3 regions of the Streptomyces sp. CA-142005 genome follow, and region 2 is predicted to be linked to each of the others. Evidence: riboswitches for the same ligand, from Rfam matches in the RefSeq annotation. Region 2 holds a riboswitch; each other region holds the start of a gene.

Region 1 (6,105 bases), 1.6 Mb from region 2:
CCCTTGTCGAAGCGCATGCCCTCGGTGAGCTCCAGCTCCAGACCGAAGGTGTTGCTCTCCTCGACGGTGATGACGCCTTCCTTGCCGACCTTGTCCATGGCCTCGGCGATCAGCTCGCCGATCTGGGTGTCGGCGGCGGAGATGGACGCGGTGGAGGCGATCTGCTCCTTGGTCTCGACGTCCTTCGCCTGCTCCAGCAGGGCGGCGGAGACGGCCTCGACGGCCTTCTCGATACCGCGCTTCAGGGCCATCGGGTTGGCACCCGCGGCGACGTTGCGCAGGCCTTCCTTGACGAGGGCCTGGGCGAGCACGGTCGCGGTGGTCGTACCGTCACCGGCGACGTCGTCCGTCTTCTTGGCGACTTCCTTGACCAGCTCGGCGCCGATCTTCTCGTACGGGTCCTCGAGCTCGATCTCCTTGGCGATGGAGACACCATCGTTGGTGATCGTGGGGGCGCCCCACTTCTTCTCGAGGACGACGTTGCGGCCCTTGGGGCCGAGCGTCACCTTCACGGCGTCCGCGAGCTGGTTCATGCCGCGCTCGAGGCCGCGCCGCGCCTCCTCGTCGAACGCGATGATCTTGGCCATGTGAAGTGGTCCCTCCAGGACTGGGGGTGATTCCTTCGGACCGCGCCCGCGCCCGCGACGGACGGCTCGCCGGCCTCGTGGTTCCTTGCCCCACCCGGCCTGCGGGCCTCACCGACCCGGTCCTTCACTGTCACTCTCACCTTCAGAGTGCTAACGCCAATGATTAGCACTCGGCATGGTCGAGTGCAAGCGCCTACGGGGTACGGCACCCCCGTCAGCCGCCCGCGAACACGGGCCACCCCGGGCATGACGAAGGGCTCGCACCCCGAGCGAGGTGCGAGCCCTTCGAAGATGAACGAAGAACGTCGCTGACAGTCGACGCGTGCTTCAGCTGGTCGCCAGCCGGACCATGTCCGCCTGCGGGCCCTTCTGGCCCTGCGAGATCTCGAAGTCGACCCGCTGCCCCTCTTCCAGGGTGCGGTAACCGTCCATCTGGATCGCGCTGTAGTGGACGAAAACATCCGCACCACCGTCGACCGCGATGAAGCCGTACCCCTTCTCCGCGTTGAACCACTTGACGGTGCCCTGAGCCATGCCTAACTCCCCTATTACTGGCCCTTGCACAGATCCACACTTCGCGGACCCGGGTCAGACCTCACCCCCCATCGGTCGGGGGCGTGCGCCGGAACGCGTCGACCGCGGCTGAATGTATCTGTCCAACTGCCGTCTGCAACAGGTCAATCGGACGAGAATTCTGGACGGGAACGGTCCGGAATGTGCGGAGAATTCGCCTGACTTCAGGGCAAGTCGGGCTCAGCAAACCGCCACAAAAGCCGCATATAACCCACGCACTTTGGCTACTTCTTGTCGGGCGTGCGGCATGAATACAGGGCCCCCGACCGGTGGTCCGAGGGCGCGTTCCCCAACTCTACCGCGCTTAATCACGCAGAATTGCCTCCTCCGCTTCTCTTACGGAGGAGGCAATTCGATGAACAGCGCGTAACCGAAGTTACCCAAGGTAACGATCAGCCGCCGGCGACGGCCGGAATGATGGACACACCGGCGCCGTCCGGGGTCGCCGTCTCCAGTCCCTGCTCGAAGCGGACGTCGTCGTCGTTGACGTAGACGTTGACGAACCGGCGCAGCTTGCCCTGGTCGTCCAGGACGCGCGCGGCGATGCCGGTGTGGTTCTTCTCCAGGTCGGCGATGACCTCGGCGAGGGTCGCGCCCTCGGCGGCGACCTCGGCCTGACCGCCGGTGTAGGTGCGCAGGATGGTGGGGATGCGAACGGTCACGCTCATGCGAGGCCAGCCTCTCGGAAGGAGTCCAGGGTCGGTCGGATGGTGGCGGTGAGGCCGGTCCCGGCAACCGCGTCCAGCGTCTTCAGGCCGTCGCCGGTGTTGAGGACCACCGTGGTCTTGGTCGGGTCCAGGACGCCGTCCTTGAGCAGCTTGCGGGTGACGCCGACGGTCACACCGCCCGCCGTCTCCGCGAAGATGCCCTCGGTGCGGGCCAGCAGCTTGATGGCGTCGACGACTTCCTCGTCCGTCACGTCCTCCACGGCACCGCCGGTGCGGCGCGCGATGTCCAGGACGTACGGCCCGTCGGCCGGGTTGCCGATGGCGAGGGACTTGGCGATGGTGTTCGGCTTCTGGGGCCGTACGACGTCGTGCCCGGCCTTGAAGGCGGTGGACACCGGCGAGCAGCCCTCGGCCTGCGCACCGAAGATCCGGTACGGCTTGTCCTCGACCAGACCGAGCTTGATCAGCTCCTGCAGACCCTTGTCGATCTTCGTCAGCTGGGAGCCGGAGGCGATCGGGACCACGATCTGGTCGGGCAGCCGCCAGCCGAGCTGCTCGCAGATCTCGTACGCGAGGGTCTTGGAGCCCTCCGCGTAGTACGGCCGCAGATTGACGTTGACGAAGCCCCAGCCCTCGCCGGCCGGGTCGCCGATCAGCTCGGAGCAGAAGCGGTTCACGTCGTCGTAGTTGCCCTCGATGCCGACCAGCTCGCCGCCGTAGACCGCGGCCATGACGACCTTGCCCTGCTCCAGGTCGTGCGGGATGAACACGCAGGAGCGGAAGCCGGCGCGGGCCGCGGCGGCGCCGACGGCACCGGCGAGGTTGCCGGTGGAGGAGCAGGACAGGGTGGTGAAGCCGAAGGCGCGGGCGGCCTCCAGGGCCTGGGCGACCACGCGGTCCTTGAAGGAGTGGGTCGGGTTGCCGGAGTCGTCCTTGACGAACAGGCCGCCGGTGACGCCCAGTTCGGCGGCGAGGTTGTCGGCCTTGACGAGCTTGGTCCAGCCCGGGTTCAGGTTCGGCTTGTCGGCCACGTCGGCCGGGACGGGCAGCAGCGGCGCGTACCGCCAGATGTTCGCGGGGCCGGACTCGATGCGACGGCGCAGCTCTTCGGTGTCGTAGGCGGAGAAGTCGTAGGCGATCTCCAGCGGGCCGAAACACTCCTCGCAGGCGAACACCGGGCCGAGGGGGACGCGGTGACCGCACTCGCGACAGCTCAGGGCCGCGGCGGGACCGAGGTCGACGGTGGAATCGGTGGAGCTTGCAACTGTCTGCACAGCCATGGAGGCGAGGCCCTTTCTCCTCATCTTCCTCACGACGCATCTCGCCGTGAGACGGATTTGGCACCTTCCCTGGCCGGGAGCCTCGCGTGAACGAGTTCGACTCAGGGGGGTTGCCGGGGCTTCATCGGGCCGTGTCCCTCTGCCCCTCTGGATGAGCGGTATGCAGTTGTGAGCGCGCCGCCGACCCCGACATGCGATGGTCACCGACGTTGTTCAAGACTGTAACCGAAGGCCAGGACAGTTGAGATAGCCGTCCGAACCGCGAGACACGTGAGGAGCCGCTGACCGTGCTGGAAGAAGTCGAGCGCTGGCTGGCCACCCGTTCCTGGTCGGTGACCGATCGCCCGCTGCACAGGATCCTTGCTGCCAAGCAGCGCACGGGCCAGTCGGTCTCCGTCGTGCTGCCCGCGCTCAACGAGGAGGAGACGGTCGGAGACATCGTCGCGGTCATCCGGCACGACCTCGTGGAGCGGGTCCCGCTCGTCGACGAGATCGTGGTGGTCGACTCCGGCTCCACCGACCGCACCTCCGAGGTCGCCGCCGCCGCCGGCGCGCGGGTCGTTCACCGGGACGAGATCCTGCCCCGCATCCCCGCCGTCCCCGGAAAGGGCGAGGTGCTGTGGCGCTCGCTGCTGGTGACCGGCGGGGACATCGTCTGCTTCATCGACGCGGACCTGAGGGAGTTCTCCTCCGACTTCGTCTCCGGGATCGTCGGCCCGCTGCTCACCGACCCCGGGGTGGACCTGGTCAAGGGCATGTACGACCGCCCGCTCGCCGGGACGGCCGGCCAGGGCGGCCGGGTCACCGAGCTGATGGCCCGCCCGCTGCTGAACATGCACTGGCCGCAGCTGGCCGGATTCGTGCAGCCGCTGGGCGGCGAGTACGCGGCCCGGCGCTCGCTGCTGGAGCAGCTGCCGTTCCCGGTCGGGTACGGCGTGGAGCTGGGCATGCTGGTGGACGCCCTGCACCTGGTCGGTCTCGACGCGCTGGCCCAGGTGGACCTGGGCGTGCGCAAGCACCGCCACCAGGACGGGCAGGCGCTGGGCCGGATGGCCGCCGCGATCTACCGCACGGCCCAGCTCCGGCTGGCCCGCGGCCATCTGATCCGCCCCGCCCTCACCCAGTTCGAGCGCGGCGAGGACGGCTTCGAGCCACGCACCTACTCGGTGGACACCGAGGAACGGCCGCCGATGGTGGAGATCGCGGAATATGCCGAGCGCAAGGTGGCGTGAACCGGTCGTATACGTCGGCGTGCCGGGCGTGGCCGTACGTTTGAGCGTTTCCGGGCCGGGCTAGGTTGAGGACCATGGCTTCCACGCAGGGTGCTGCCGAGAAGGCTCGGGTGCTGGTCGCGTCCAATCGCGGCCCGGTTTCGTACACGGTGGACGAGAACGGCTCGCTGCACGCCAAGCGGGGCGGCGGCGGGCTGGTGTCGGGGCTGTCGGCCATCGGGTCGGGCGCGGACTCGCTGTGGGTGTGCTCGGCGCTCGGCGACGGGGACCGGGCGGCCGTGCGGCGCGCGGGCGACGGGCCGCTGCCGGACGAGGACACCGGCGGGCAGCGGGTGCGGATGCTCGACATCGACGCGAGCGTGCACTCCGACGCCTACAACGGCATCGCCAACTCGGTGCTGTGGTTCGTCCACCACATGCTGTACCAGACCCCGCTGGAGCCGGTCTTCGACGCGGAGTTCCGGCGGCAGTGGGCGTCGTACGAGGCCTACAACCGGGCGTTCGCCGAGGCGCTGGCCGAGGCGGCGGCCGAGGGGGCGACGGTCCTGGTGCAGGACTACCACCTGTGCCTGGTGCCCGGGATGCTCCGCGGGCTCCGCCCCGACCTGCGGATCGGCCATTTCTCGCACACCCCCTGGGCGCCCCCCGACTACTTCGAGCTGCTCCCGGGGGACATCCGCGAGCAGCTGATGGCGGGCATGCTCGGCGCGGACCGGGTGGCGTTCCTGACCTGGCGGTGGGCGACGGCCTTCCAGCGGTGCGCGGAGGGACTGGACGCCGAGCGCTACCTGGTGGCCTGGCCGTCGGGCTCCGCCGGGCACGTCGAGCACCTGCGCGAGGGACGTCGTCGTACGTACATCGGCGTGCACTCCCTCGGCGCCGACGCCGACTTCCTGCGGGCCCGCGCGCACCAGCCGGACGTGGAGGAGCGGATGGCGGCCCTGCGCGAGGAGATCGGCGAGGGCCGCAGGACCGTCGTCCGCGTCGACCGCACGGAGCTGTCCAAGAACATCGTGCGCGGACTGCTGGCGTACCGGCAGCTGCTAGAGGAGCACCCGGAGTGGCGGGAGCGGGTGGTGCACCTCGCGTTCGCGTATCCGTCGCGGCAGGACCTCGCCGTGTACCGGGACTACACCGCCGCGGTGCAGCGGGTGGCCGAGGAGATCAACTCGGCCTACGGCACGCCCGGTTGGACCCCGGTCGTGCTGCACGTCAAGGACGACTTCGCCCGCTCCCTGGCCGCGTACCGGCTCGCCGACGTGGCGCTGGTCAACCCCATCCGGGACGGCATGAACCTGGTCGCCAAGGAGGTGCCGGTCGTCTCCGACGAGGGGTGCGCGCTGGTGCTGTCGCGGGAGGCCGGGGCGTACGAGGAGCTGGGCGCCCACGCGTTCGTGGTGAACCCCTACGACGTGCTGGACACCGCGCGGGCCCTGCACGAGGCGCTGTCCCTGCCGCCGGAGGAGCGGGCGGACCGCACCAAGAGGCTGGCGGCGGCGGCCACCGCGCTTCCCCCGGCCCAGTGGTTCCTGGATCAGCTGCGGGCGCTGGAGGAGCTTCAGTCCAGCTGAGCGGCGAGACTCCGCAGCAGGTCTACGACACCGGCCGGGCCGTCGACCACCATGTCCGCGCGCTCCGCCAGCTCGGTGACCTCCGTGCTGCCGCTGCAGACCAGGAGACCGGGGACGCCGTCGGCGCGGAGTTCGTCGACGGCGGCGAAGGCGGGGAGGTCGCCGAGGTCGTCACCGGCGTAGAGGACGGACTC
Region 2 (6,105 bases):
TCTGGGCCATGGGCCCCTACCGTCCGGACCAGGTGTCCACCGGCGCCCAGCCCGACTGGTACATGGGCTTCTCCGAGGGCCTGATCCGCTTCATGCCGGGCTGGGAGATCAACCTCTGGGGCCACACGCTCGTCCTGGGCGTGTTCATCCCGCTGATGATCTTCCCGCTGGTGCTGGCGGCGATCGCGGTCTACCCGTTCATCGAGTCCTGGGTCACCGGCGACAAGCGCGAGCACCACATCCTGGACCGCCCGCGCAACGCCCCGACCCGCACCGGCCTCGGTGTCGCGTGGATGACGCTGTACCTGCTCCTGCTGGTCGGCGGTGGCAACGACCTGTGGGCCACGCACTTCCACCTGTCGATCAACGCCGTGACCTGGTTCGTCCGGATCGGGTTCTTCGTCGGCCCGGTCATCGCTTTCCTCATCACCAAGCGGATCTGCCTGGGCCTGCAGCGCCGCGACCGCGACAAGGTGCTGCACGGTCGCGAGACCGGCATCATCAAGCGCCTGCCGCACGGTGAGTTCATCGAGGTGCACGAGCCGCTCAGCCAGGAGCAGCTGCACACCCTCACGGCTCACCACCAGTACGAGCCGGCCGAGATCGGCCCGACGGTCGACGAGAACGGTGTCGAGCGCAAGGTGCCGGCCTCGGAGAAGTTCCGGGTGAGGCTGTCCAACGCCTACTACGGCGAGGACAACCAGATCCCGAAGCCGACCGTCGACGAGTACAAGGAGATCACGAGCGGCCACGGCCACCACTGATCCCCGCGTCGCCACGCCACGCTGATGGGCCCCGTCCGGCTTACGGACGGGGCCCTTCGCCGTGTCCGGGGGTGGATAGGCTGGGATCACACTGTTTCTCACGACACCAGGAGCGGCTGATGAGCGCTGTGACCCCCGCTGGAGGCGACACCGCGGCGGGCCGTTCCTGGCCCGAGGTACTGAACGCCCTGCTGGAGGGCCGGGACCAGAGCGCGGACGCCACGGCATGGGCGATGGACCGGATCATGCGCGGGGAGGCTACGGACGCGCAGATCGCGGGATTCGCCGTGGCCCTGCGCGCCAAGGGCGAGACGGTGGAGGAGATCACCGGGCTCGTCCGCGCGATGTACGCCCACGCGAACGTCATCGAGGTGCCGGGGGAGACCGTCGACATCGTCGGCACCGGTGGTGACGGTGCCAAGACGGTGAACATCTCCACGATGTCCTCGATCGTCGTCGCCGGCACCGGCGCGAAGGTCGTCAAGCACGGCAACCGGGCCGCGTCCTCGGCGTCGGGGGCGTCGGACGTGCTGGAGAAGCTCGGCGTCAATCTGAACCTCCCGCTGGAGCGGGTCCCGCAGGTCGCCGAGGAGGCCGGGATCACCTTCTGCTTCGCGGTGAAGTTCCACCCGGCGCTGCGCCATGTGGCCGCCGCCCGTGGCCAGTTGGGGATCCGTACGACCTTCAATGTCCTCGGTCCGCTGACCAATCCGGCGCAGGTGCGCGCCCAGGCCGTCGGCGTGGCGGATCTGCGGATGGCCCCGATCGTGGCGGGCGTCCTCGCCGAGCGCGGCAACTCCTCCCTGGTCTTCCGCGGCGACGACGGCCTGGACGAGCTGACGACGACCGCCACCTCGCGGGTCTGGGTCGTCCGGGACGGCAAGGTCACCGAGCAGACCTTCGACCCGAGGGACGTCGGCATCGAGCTCGTCCCCGTTGAGGCCCTGCGCGGCGCGGACGCGTCGTACAACGCGGAGGTCGCCCGCCGCCTGCTCGACGGTGAGACAGGGGCCGTACGGGACGCGGTGCTGCTGAACTCGGCGGCGGCGCTCGTCGCGCTGCGGCCCACGGACGCGCCGCTGACCGAGCAGCTGCGGGACGGGATGGCGCTGGCGGCCGAGTCGATCGACTCGGGTGCGGCGAAGCGGACGCTGGAGCGGTGGGTGGCGGCGAGCAACGCCTAGCGCCCACCGGGGATCGTCCCGCGATCCGGACTCGGGTTGCGGGACGACGATCATTTCCCGTACGTTCCTGTACCAGGTCATGAGTGACAGCCATTCGGCCCCGGCCGGCTGTCCGGCAACCCTCCGTCCGTGGCGGGGTGCCCCGGGTGAGGACCAGGCCGTAGGCAGCGAGGTCTACGGCAAGCGCGGACCCCTCGCGCGCCGCTGAGAGCGCGGGACCAGGGGTCCTGGTCATCGAGGGAGCCTTCCGTGAGCAAGCGAATGCGATAGGGCCGCCGAGCCCCGCCTCCGCATCCCCCTTTTCTCTTCTTTCCGTACGCCGTCTTCGGCGTACGTTCTCACGGGAGTCCACCCATGTCCGTCTTCACCGCTGCCTCCGGCCAGTCCGTTTGCTCCCCGCTGCCCGTTCTGGGCCGGGATGTCACCGTGCCGCTCGTCACCGGCGGCGAGGTCACCTACGCGGCCCTCGACTACGCGGCCAGCGCCCCCGCCCTGCAGCGCGTCTGGGACGACGTGGCCGCCTACGCGCCGTATTACGGCAGCGTCCACCGGGGCGCCGGCTACCTCTCGCAGCTGTCCACCGACCTGTTCGAGAACGCCCGCAGGACGGTCGCCGAGTTCCTGGACTGCCGCCCCGACGACCAGGTGATCTTCACGCGGTCCACCACGGATTCCCTGAACCTCCTGGCCCGGGCCCTCCCGGCCGGCTGCCAGGTCTTCGTCTTCGAGACCGAGCACCACGCCTCGCTGCTGCCCTGGCAGGACGCCCAGGTCACCTACCTCGACGCCCCGCGCACCCCGGAGCAGGCCGTCGCGACCCTGGAGCGGGCCCTCGCCGACCGCACGGTGTCCGTGGAAGGGGGGCACGGCCCGGCCCTGGTCTGCGTCACCGGCGCCTCGAACGTCACCGGCGAGCTGTGGCCCGTACGGGAGCTGGCGGCGGCCGCCCACGCGCACGGCGCCCGTATCGTCCTGGACGCCGCCCAGCTGGCCCCGCACCACCCCGTGTCCGTCCGTGACCTGGACGTCGACTGGGTCGCCTTCTCGGGCCACAAGCTGTACGCGCCCTTCGGCTCCGGTGTCCTGGCCGGCCGCGCCGACTGGCTGCGCGCGGCCGAGCCGTACCTCGCGGGCGGCGGGGCCAGCCGTACGGTCTCCCGGCGGCAGGACGGCGGCGTGGACGTGGAGTGGCACGAGAGCGCCGCGCGGCATGAGGCGGGGTCGCCCAACGTGATCGGCGCCTACTCCATCGCCTCGGCCTGCAAGGCGCTCACCGAGGCCGGCTGGGACACCCTGGTCGCGCGCGAGCGGCACCTGATCGCCCGGGTCCGCGCGGGCCTGGCCGAGGTCCCCCAGGTGAAGGTGCTGTCCCTCTTCGGCGACGACGCCCCGCGCGTCGGCGTGATCTCCTTCGTCGTCGAGGGCTGGAACAGCTCCCACTTCGCCGCGGCCCTGTCCGCCGAGTACGGCATCGGCGTCCGCGACGGCCTCTTCTGCGCCCACCCCCTGGTCCGCACCCTCCTCGGCACCGACCCCCAGACCCAGGGCGAATGCGGCGCCCCCGAGGCCCAGCCGGGCGAGAAGTCCCTCAACGCCATCCGCGTGAGCTTCGGCGCCGGCACCCCGGACGAGCACGTCGACCGCTTCGTCACCGCGGTCCGGGAACTCGTGACCGAGGGCGCGAAGTGGACGTACCGCACGGAGGACGGCCGCTGCGTGCCGGCGGTGTGATCAGTACCCGGGAGGGGGCGCGGGGGACGGCGTGGGCGACCGGGGGCGAACCCTAGTTGTCCAGGCCGATCGAGAACGCGGCCTCCAGGTCGTGCTGCGAGTACGTCCGGAACGCCACATGCGTGTCCGTGCCCTCCACACCGGGGATCTTGCTGATCCGGCCGGGGATGACATCGGCGAGATCGTCGTGCTGCCGTACCCGGACCATCGCGATCAAGTCATACGTGCCGGTGACGGAGAAGACCTCGCTCACCGACTCCAGCGAAGCGATCTGCTCCGCGATCTCGGGGATCCGGTCCACGCTGGTCTTGATCAGGACGATCGCGGTGATCACGGCTGGTTCTCTCCCTCGGGTGCCGGAGCTGGGGCGCACTTCACTCTAGTCGTACGGCTGTACCGGACCCATGCGTAGCCGAAGCCCAGACCGAAGCCGACGAGGTGCGCCAGATACGCCACCCCGGGCCCCTCTGAGCTGTGCTCCGCCGCCGCCCACTGCAGCGCCGCCCAGAACGGCAGCACGATCCACGCGGGAAACCGCAGTGGCAGGAAGAACAGGAACGGCAGAAGACTGGTGACACGGGCGCGCGGGAACAGGTAGAGGAACGCTCCGAGAACCGCCGAGATCGCCCCGGACGCGCCCACCAGCGACTGGTCGGAGGCGGCGTTGGCGGCCGCATATCCGAGCAGGGCGAGATAGCCGCAGCCTACGAAGAAGAGGGTGAACTCGACCCGGCCCATCCGTTCCTCGGTCATCGCGCCGAAGACGAAGAGGAAGAGCATGTTGCCGAGCAGATGCACCCAGCTGCCGTGCACGAACAGGGCCGTCGCGGGGGTCAGGGCCTCCCGCACCGGCCTGGCGAACAGCTCGGCCGGAACCACGCCCCAGCGCCGGAAGTACGCCCGCTGTGCGGCCTGCAGGCCGTCCCCGGAGCCGTATGCCGGTGTCAGTCCCGAGGCCGGACCCAGGACGAAGAGCAGGCAGCACAGGACGATGAGGCCGTACGTCATCGGTGCTGAGGTGCTCCGGACCGCTCTGAAGGCCCTGCCGGCCGCCCTGCTCCACTGGCTGATCATGAATACAGAGCATGACGTAACGGGACGCAAGCGGACAGACCGCCTCGCCGCCGCGAACGGACCAGCGGCGAGTTGCCGCCAGGCCGTAGGGTTACGGCCACACGCGTCGGCCGGCGGCGCGGCGAGCGACTACGAGAAGGAAGCGGACAGCCACGATGACGGTTCCCCTGCCGACCGCCACCACCCGATGGCGCTGCACCCTGTGCGGCAACCTCACCCGGTTCGACGTGACGCGTTCCTCGAAGGTCGTCGAGTACGTCCACCTCGATCTGGCCGGGGAGCCGACCGTGGAGGAGCGCGAGGTGGTCAGTGAGACCATCGAGTCGGTGCGGTGCCGCTGGTGCAACGCGGTGGACCAGGTGGAACTCGTGGACAGGCCGGGCGCCGGCTCCTGAGCGGAGCGGCCCCGAAGAAGTTGAAGTAGTGGGGTGTGACGGATGGTGGAGACCACAGGCGGGGGGCCGGGCGACGGCACCGCCGAGGTGCTTGACCGTCCGCTGCCCGACGGGGTGCGCCGGAAAGTCGTCCAGATCATCTCGGACGGCTTCGGCGCTCTGACCGTCTCGGAACTCCCCGCCCAGCTGAGGCAGTACGCCCGGTTCACCCCCAGTCGCCGGGCGAAGTTCGCCGGGAACGCCATGGCGGCGGCGCTGGAGACCGATGCGCTGTTCCGGCAGCGGATCGGGGAGAAGTTCAGAGAGGCGCAGCCGGAACTCGCCGGCGCACTCGACTCCGGCTCGCCGCTCCCGGCCGCGGACCCGCTCGACGTGGCGGCCGCGGCCTACGTACTGCGCCCGACGGGCTGGGTGAAGCTGGTCACGGCGGCCGGCGAGGAGGTCCAGCGCGCGGACGCCGAACGCGCCGACGAGGAGAACCGGGCCGAGCTGGAGCGGCTGCGCGCCGAGCTGGCCCAGGCCCGCGAGCACACCCGCGCCGAGAGCGAACGGCTGCGTACGGAGCTGGAGTCGGCGAAGAAGGAAGCGGAGTCGCTGCACCGCAAGCTCCGGGCCGCCCTCAGCGACGTCAAGCGGGGCGAGGCCGCCCTGCGCAAGGCCCACGGCGAGATGGACGCCGTACGCGCCGAGGCGCACCTGCGGGTGTCGGCCGCCGAGAGCGAGTCCCGCCGGCTCAAGGCCCGGCTCGGCGAGGCGGAGTCCGCGCTGGAGGCCACCCGCCGCGCCGCCCGCGAGGGCCGCAGCGTGGAGGACATGCGGGTACGGCTGCTGCTCGACACCCTGCTCGACGCGACCCAGGGCCTCAGGCGCGAACTCGCCCTGCCGCCCGTGTCCGTACGGCCCGCCGAGACCGTGGACGCGGTCGAACCGGGACGAATGACACCGAAGGACATCGCG
Region 3 (6,105 bases), 5.4 Mb from region 2:
GCCCGGATTGGGCCCGAAGAAGGCGTCGATCTTGCCGCTGTCCAGGGCCAGATAGGTGCCGTTGCGGTCGGGGTAGTACTTGACGGTGAGGTCCTTGCCCTCGCTCTGGAGCTTCTTCTTCCACTCCAGGAGGATCTTCTCCTGGTTGGTCCCGGAGCCGACGGAGACGGTCAGCCCGGCGAGCTTCTCGTAGTCGCCGTCGAAGTTCCACGTGCTGGACTTGCGCACCTCGAAGCCGAGGTTGTCCTGCCGGTAGGAGGCGAACTCGTACTTCTTCTTGCGCTCCTCGGTGTCGGTGACGTTCGAGAAGGCGACGTCGACCTTGCCGCTGTCGATGCCGACGAAGAGGTTCTCCCAGGTGAAGTTGCGGATCTCGGGCTTCAGTCCGAGCACGGCGGCGACCAGCCGGCCGAAGTCGGGTTCGGCGCCGGTGAGGGTCTTCTGGTCGCTGCCGACGTACGCCAGTGGCGCGAAGCCGGCCGGCAGGGCGCCGACGCCGATGGTGAGCCTGCCGCTCTTGCGTACGGAGGCGGGCAGTTGCGCGCTGATGGACTTGACCTCGGAAACCTTCAGCGTGGTCTGCTTGGCGGCACCGTTGGAGAGCCGGCCGACGGTCACGCTGCCGGCGGCGTCGGTGGTGGTCGCGGCGTCGCTGTCACCCCCGCAGGCGGCGAGCCCGGTGGCGAGGGTGGCGACGGCGGTCGCCGCGGTGATGCCGCGTATCAGGCCGCGTCGGGAAAGGTGGCTGCGCATGGCTGTCCTTGTCGTTCGGAAGTGTCGTTCGGGAACTGCGGTGGGTGCGGGGTCAGAGGACCTTGGCGAGGAAGTCCCGGGTGCGTTCGTGCCGGGGCCTGTCCAGGACCTCCTGGGGCGGTCCCTGTTCGACGATCCGGCCGCCGTCGAGGAAGACGATCCGGTCGGCGACCTCGCGGGCGAAGCCGATCTCGTGGGTGACGATGACCAGGGTGGTGCCGCTGGTGGCGAGGTCCTTGATGACGGAGAGCACCTCGCCGACCGTCTCGGGATCGAGCGCGGAGGTCGGCTCGTCGAAGAGGATGATGCCGGGCCGCAGCGCGAGGGCGCGGGCGATGGCGACGCGCTGCTGCTGTCCGCCGGAGAGCTGGCGCGGGTAGGCGCCGGTACGGTCGCCGAGGCCGACCCGGGTGAGCAGGTCGCGGGCCAGATCCAGCGCTTCGGGCCTGGTGAGCTTGCCGGTGGCGACGGGCGCGGCGGCGACATTGTCGAGTGCGCTCAGGTGCGGGAAGAGATGGAAGTTCTGGAAGACGAAGCCGATGCGGCTGCGCTGGGCCAGGATGGCGCGCTCGCTGAGCTCCTTGAGCCGGCCGTCGCTGCCGCGTTGGACGCCGATCGGCTCGCCTCCGACGCTGACGTGGCCGACCTCGGGTTTCTCCAGGTGGTTGACGACGCGCAGCAGGGTGGACTTGCCGGAGCCGGAGGGGCCGATGACGACGGTGACCTCGCCGGGGCGCACGGTCAGGTCGATACCGTCGAGCACGCGGTGGGTGCCGTACCACTTGTGGACGCCGTGGACCTCCAGTGCGGCCGGGGTGGTCTCGAGGCTGTCGGTGGCGGTCATACGGCGGCCTCCCTGCGCAGCCGGGCCCGGAACTCGCCGAGGCCCGCGCGCGCCTTCTGCAGCGGGGTCGGCGGCAGGGTGCGGGTGGCGCCCCGCGCGAAGTACCGCTCGACGTAGAACTGGACGACGGACACGGCGCTGGTGAGGATCAGGTACCAGACGGTGGCGACCAGCAGCAGGGGCACGATGTCGCCGGGGTAGGTGCTGCCCATGGTCTGCACGGAGCCGAAGAGGTCGAGCAGCGAGACGTAGAACACCAGCGAGGTGCTCTTGACGAGGCCGATGAGCTGGTTGACGTAGTTCGGTGTGATGGACCTGAGAGCCTGCGGGAAGACGATCCGGGTGAACTGGTAGCCCGTGGGCAGGCCGAGTGCGGCGGCCGCCTCGTGCTGGCCCTGGTCGACGGAGATGATGCCGCCGCGTACGACCTCGGCCGCGTACGCTGCCTCGTTGAGGCTGAGCCCGACCACGGCGACAGTCATGTCGGTGGCGAGCCTGGACTCGTCGAAGCTGACGAAGGCGGGGCCGAAGGGGATGCCGAGGCTCAGCGTCTTGTACAGGGCGCTGAAGTTGTAGAGGAAGATCAGGACGACGATCAGCGGCACCGAGCGGAACAGCCAGGTGTAGGTCCAGCTCACGGCGCGCAGTACCGGGCTGCCGGACTGCCGGCCGAGGGCCAGCAGGATGCCGCCCAGGAGTCCGAAGACGGCGCTGAGCGCGGCGACTTCGAGGGTGACGAGGAGTCCGTCGAGGACGGTGGGGCGCAGGAACCAGTAGCGGAAGCGGTCCCACTGGTAGAACGGGTTCGTGGCCAGCCCGTGCAGGAACTGCGCGACGAGCACGAGGACGACGGCGGTGGCGATCCACCGTCCGGGCCGGCGCAGCGGCTGAACTCGCTGCGCTTTCAGGGGGGTTGTCGGGGTGGCGGCTGGCGGCGCCTCGGCGAGGGAGACGGCGGCGCCTGGGGGTTCACTCATGGCGGGCTCCGGCGGAGTCGGACACCCGGCTCGCGGCGCGCGGGTGCGGGCACCGCTACGGCACTACGGCACGAGGCGGCGGCGCACGGCGGCGCGCGGGAACCGGGGGCTGGGCGGGCGGGACGGCACACCACGGCTGCGATGTGCGTCAGGAACGCGAGGCGGGAGAAGGGGGGCTGGAAAGGTCGTCAGCCCTGGCAGCGGGCAGAGCCCGGTGCGGTACACAGTGCGCTGTTGACGCGGAGCAGATCGACGGCGCGGTCGGCGACGAGGAGCCCGCCGTATGACCGTACGCAGCCCTGGGGGCGGCTCGCGGCCGTCCTGGGAGCTGCGTACATGGCGTCACCTGTCACTGTTCCGGCCCCGCGGGGCCCTCGCGCTTACCGAAAACGTCATTCCGGTCCGGTCGTCACCTGGGGCACCCCACCGCGGTGCGAGGGTTGCCGGTCAGCGAGCCAGGGCTTGGCGCTGACGCTCATGACCGTTCTGAGCCGTAAGTAAGGCAGTTGCCCGTTCGAATGTCAACGGCCGTCCGCGTGGTGGACGCCGTCCGACCGTTGCTCACCTGCGGGAAGCGTCCTGGGCGGCCGCGGCGTGGCGCGCCCAGTCCAGGATCTGGACGGCCGCTCCGGCGGCCTCCAGGCCCTGGCAACGGCCGTGGTGGCGGCGGGAGATGCCGTCGAGGTCGAGAGGGCGGCCGAAGGCGGGGTGGGCGGCCAGGCGGCCTGCGTAGGCCCACAGGGCGCGGTGGCCGGCGATGCGGTGGACGGCGGAGGCGTCGAGGTGACAGCGGTGGACGGTGTCCAACTGCACCAGGGCGACCCACAGTTCCACGTCGGCCGCGGTGAGCCGGCCGTCGACCAGGTACTCCTCCGCGGCCAGCCGGTTGTCCAGCCGGCCCAGGGTGTCCAGGAGGACGTCCAGGGCGGCGGCCCGCTCGGCGGGGTCGGTGCCGGCCTGACCGGCGCGCTGCGCGGCCTCCTCGATGCCCTCGGCACACATCCGTTCGACGGCCTCGATCACCGACTCCAGGCCGCACGGGTACAGGGCGGCGCGGCCCTCGTGCGGGAAGCGGTCGAGGTCGCGCAGGATGTCGCGGGCGTGGGTGCTGACGATGCGTCCGGACCAGTCGTCGCTGAGCACGGGCGCGAGGGCCGGGCCGGTGTAGCGGTGGGCGCTCGCCTCGTACAGCGGGCGCAGCGCGGAGTGGCCGCCGCCGGGACAGTCCGGTACGGCGGGCAGGACCGTGACCGGACAACCGCCGTCCAGGCCGAGGAGGTGGTGGCCGACGGCGAGGCGCAGCCCGTCGGGGCAGGCGGTCGACAGATGGAGCCGGTAGCGGTGCGGCACGGCGTAGTGGCCGCTACGCGCGTCCCGGCCGATCCGGCCCCGGAAGACGGGGGCGGTGCGGTGGGCGGGCGGGAGGGTGGCGAGCGGAGTGGTGGACATGCGTCTCCCCGGGTGGTGGGCGTGCGGAAGTGCGGCGTCGGCCGAGGGGCGCGCGGCGCCCGGCTCAGCGGTGGCCGCTGATCGCGCTGCAGACGCGCAGCAGGTCGATGTGCCGGCGGGAGGTGAGCAGGGGCGCGCGCAACGGCGTGCGGCCCGCGAGGCCGGTGACCGTGTCGAGGCACGTCATGATTCCCTACCTGTTCACTAGGATTCCCACTCCGGAGTGTCGATCCGGCATCCGGCGCCGTCAAGGGGGCGTCCACGCCTGGGACGTGCGTGTGGTCGGCCGAGCGTGCCGGAGGTCTCCTCAGAAACGGCACCATGTGACATAGTACTGGCGTGGCAAAGGGACTGACCTGCGATGTCGTGGTGGTCGGGGCCGGCATGGTCGGCGCGGCCTGCGCCCTGTACGCCGCGCGGGCCGGGCTCGACGTGCGGGTGGTGGACCGGGGCCCGGTGGCCGGCGGCACCACCGGCGCCGGCGAGGGCAACCTGCTCGTCTCCGACAAGGAACCCGGACCCGAGCTCGAACTTGCCCTGCTGTCCGCCCGGTTGTGGGCACGGCTGGGCGACGAGCTGGGAGCGGCGGTCGAGTACGAGCCCAAGGGCGGCCTCGTGGTCGCCTCCAGCCCCGAGACCCTCGCCGCGCTGCACGCGTTCGCGGCCGGCCAGCGCTCCGCGGGAGTCGTGGCCGACCCGGTGACCGCGGACCGACTGCCCTCCCTGGAACCCCACTTGGCTCCCGGCCTGGCGGGCGGGGTGCACTATCCGCAGGACGCCCAGGTCATGCCCGCCCTCGCCGCCGCCCACCTGCTCCGCGCCTCCGGCGCCCGCCTGCACACGGGCCGGACGGTGACCGGGGTGCTGCGCACGGCCGACGGCGCGGTGGCCGGCGTCCGTACCGACCAGGGCGACCTGCACGCACCGGCCGTGGTGAACGCGGCCGGCACCTGGGGTGGCGACCTCGCGGCGCTCGCCGGCGTCCGGCTGCCGGTGCTCCCCAGGCGCGGCTTCGTCCTGGTCACCGAGCCACTGCCGCGGATGGTGCGGCACAAGGTGTACGCCGCCGACTATGTGGCCGACGTCGCGAGCGACTCGGCCGCCCTGCGCACCTCGCCGGTGGTGGAGGGCACGGCCGCCGGTCCGGTGCTGATCGGCGCGAGCCGGGAGCGGATCGGCTTCGACCGCTCGCTGTCGCTTCCGGCCGTACGGGCGCTCGCGGCCGGGGCCATCGGACTGTTCCCGTTCCTGCAGCGGGTGCGCGCGCTGCGGACGTACGCGGGCTTCCGGCCGTACCTGCCCGACCACCTCCCGGCGATCGGCCCCGACCCCCGCGCGCCGGGGCTGTTCCACGCCTGCGGACACGAGGGCGCCGGCATCGGACTCGCCACCGGCACCGGGCAGTTGATCGCGCAGACGCTCACGGGGAAGACCCCGGAACTGGATCTCACGCCGTTCCGGCCGGAGCGGTTCGAGGGACACGACACCGACCGAGGCGACACGCCATGAATCCCCTGGAGCTGGCCCGGGCCCAGCCCGGCGAGGCCTTCACCGTCACCTTCGACGGGCGGCCCCTCGCGGCCCTGCCCGGGCAGACGGTCGCGGCGGCGCTGTGGGCGGCGGGGGTGACCTCCTGGCGCAGCACCCGCGGGGCCGGCCGGCCGCGCGGGGTGTTCTGCGGAATCGGGGTGTGCTTCGACTGCCTGGTGACCGTCAACGGCCGGGCGAACCAACGGGCTTGCCTGGTGCCGGTACGGCCGGGCGACGTGATCCGCACACAGGAGGGGACGGGACGGGACGATGACTGAGCGAGCGCACCTCGCCGTCGTCGGGGCGGGCCCGGCGGGGCTCGCCGGGGCACTGGCGGCGGCCGCCCGGGGCGTACGGGTCACCCTCGTCGACGCGGCCGAGCAGGCGGGCGGCCAGTTCTACCGGCAGCCCGCCCGGGCCCTCGGCGCCCGCCGCCCCGAGGCCCTGCACCACCAGTGGCGCACCTGGCAGCGCCTGCGGGACGGCATCGACCGGCACATCGACACCGGACACATCACTCACCTGACGGACCACCATGTCTGGTGTGTGCAG

The links. A riboswitch is a leader RNA that binds a small molecule or an ion and turns the genes downstream of it on or off. The one in region 2 is predicted to bind S-adenosylmethionine.
Region 1: linked by a shared signal. The riboswitch ahead of thrC (threonine synthase) and the one ahead of ACQPXS_RS15235 (aminotransferase class V-fold PLP-dependent enzyme) in region 2 are both predicted to bind S-adenosylmethionine.
Region 3: linked by a shared signal. The riboswitch ahead of ACQPXS_RS39710 (amino acid ABC transporter permease) and the one ahead of ACQPXS_RS15235 (aminotransferase class V-fold PLP-dependent enzyme) in region 2 are both predicted to bind S-adenosylmethionine.

Annotation. Positions count from the first base shown of each region.
Region 1 is NZ_CP192078.1:4,799,349-4,805,453, forward strand. Features, by position in the region: gene groL (chaperonin GroEL) at 1-587, opposite strand, end outside; gene ACQPXS_RS22485 (cold-shock protein) at 915-1,121, opposite strand; gene ACQPXS_RS22490 (MoaD/ThiS family protein) at 1,553-1,828, opposite strand; gene thrC (threonine synthase) at 1,825-3,108, opposite strand; SAM riboswitch class I at 3,126-3,266, opposite strand; gene ACQPXS_RS22500 (glucosyl-3-phosphoglycerate synthase) at 3,396-4,340, shown strand; gene ACQPXS_RS22505 (alpha,alpha-trehalose-phosphate synthase (UDP-forming)) at 4,415-5,911, shown strand; gene otsB (trehalose-phosphatase) at 5,899-6,105, opposite strand, start outside.
Region 2 is NZ_CP192078.1:3,205,316-3,211,420, reverse strand. Features, by position in the region: gene qcrB (cytochrome bc1 complex cytochrome b subunit) at 1-764, shown strand, start outside; gene trpD (anthranilate phosphoribosyltransferase) at 884-1,948, shown strand; SAM riboswitch class IV at 2,024-2,140, shown strand; gene ACQPXS_RS15235 (aminotransferase class V-fold PLP-dependent enzyme) at 2,303-3,679, shown strand; gene ACQPXS_RS15230 (Lrp/AsnC family transcriptional regulator) at 3,732-4,013, opposite strand; gene ACQPXS_RS15225 (rhomboid family intramembrane serine protease) at 4,010-4,753, opposite strand; gene ACQPXS_RS15220 (hypothetical protein) at 4,909-5,148, shown strand; gene ACQPXS_RS15215 (NYN domain-containing protein) at 5,191-6,105, shown strand, end outside.
Region 3 is NZ_CP192078.1:8,596,464-8,602,568, reverse strand. Features, by position in the region: gene ACQPXS_RS39720 (ABC transporter substrate-binding protein) at 1-753, opposite strand, end outside; gene ACQPXS_RS39715 (amino acid ABC transporter ATP-binding protein) at 806-1,597, opposite strand; gene ACQPXS_RS39710 (amino acid ABC transporter permease) at 1,594-2,574, opposite strand; SAM riboswitch class IV at 2,946-3,057, opposite strand; gene ACQPXS_RS39705 (glutathione S-transferase C-terminal domain-containing protein) at 3,136-4,023, opposite strand; gene ACQPXS_RS39700 (putative leader peptide) at 4,088-4,210, opposite strand; gene ACQPXS_RS39695 (NAD(P)/FAD-dependent oxidoreductase) at 4,363-5,532, shown strand; gene ACQPXS_RS39690 ((2Fe-2S)-binding protein) at 5,529-5,831, shown strand; gene ACQPXS_RS39685 (FAD-dependent oxidoreductase) at 5,824-6,105, shown strand, end outside.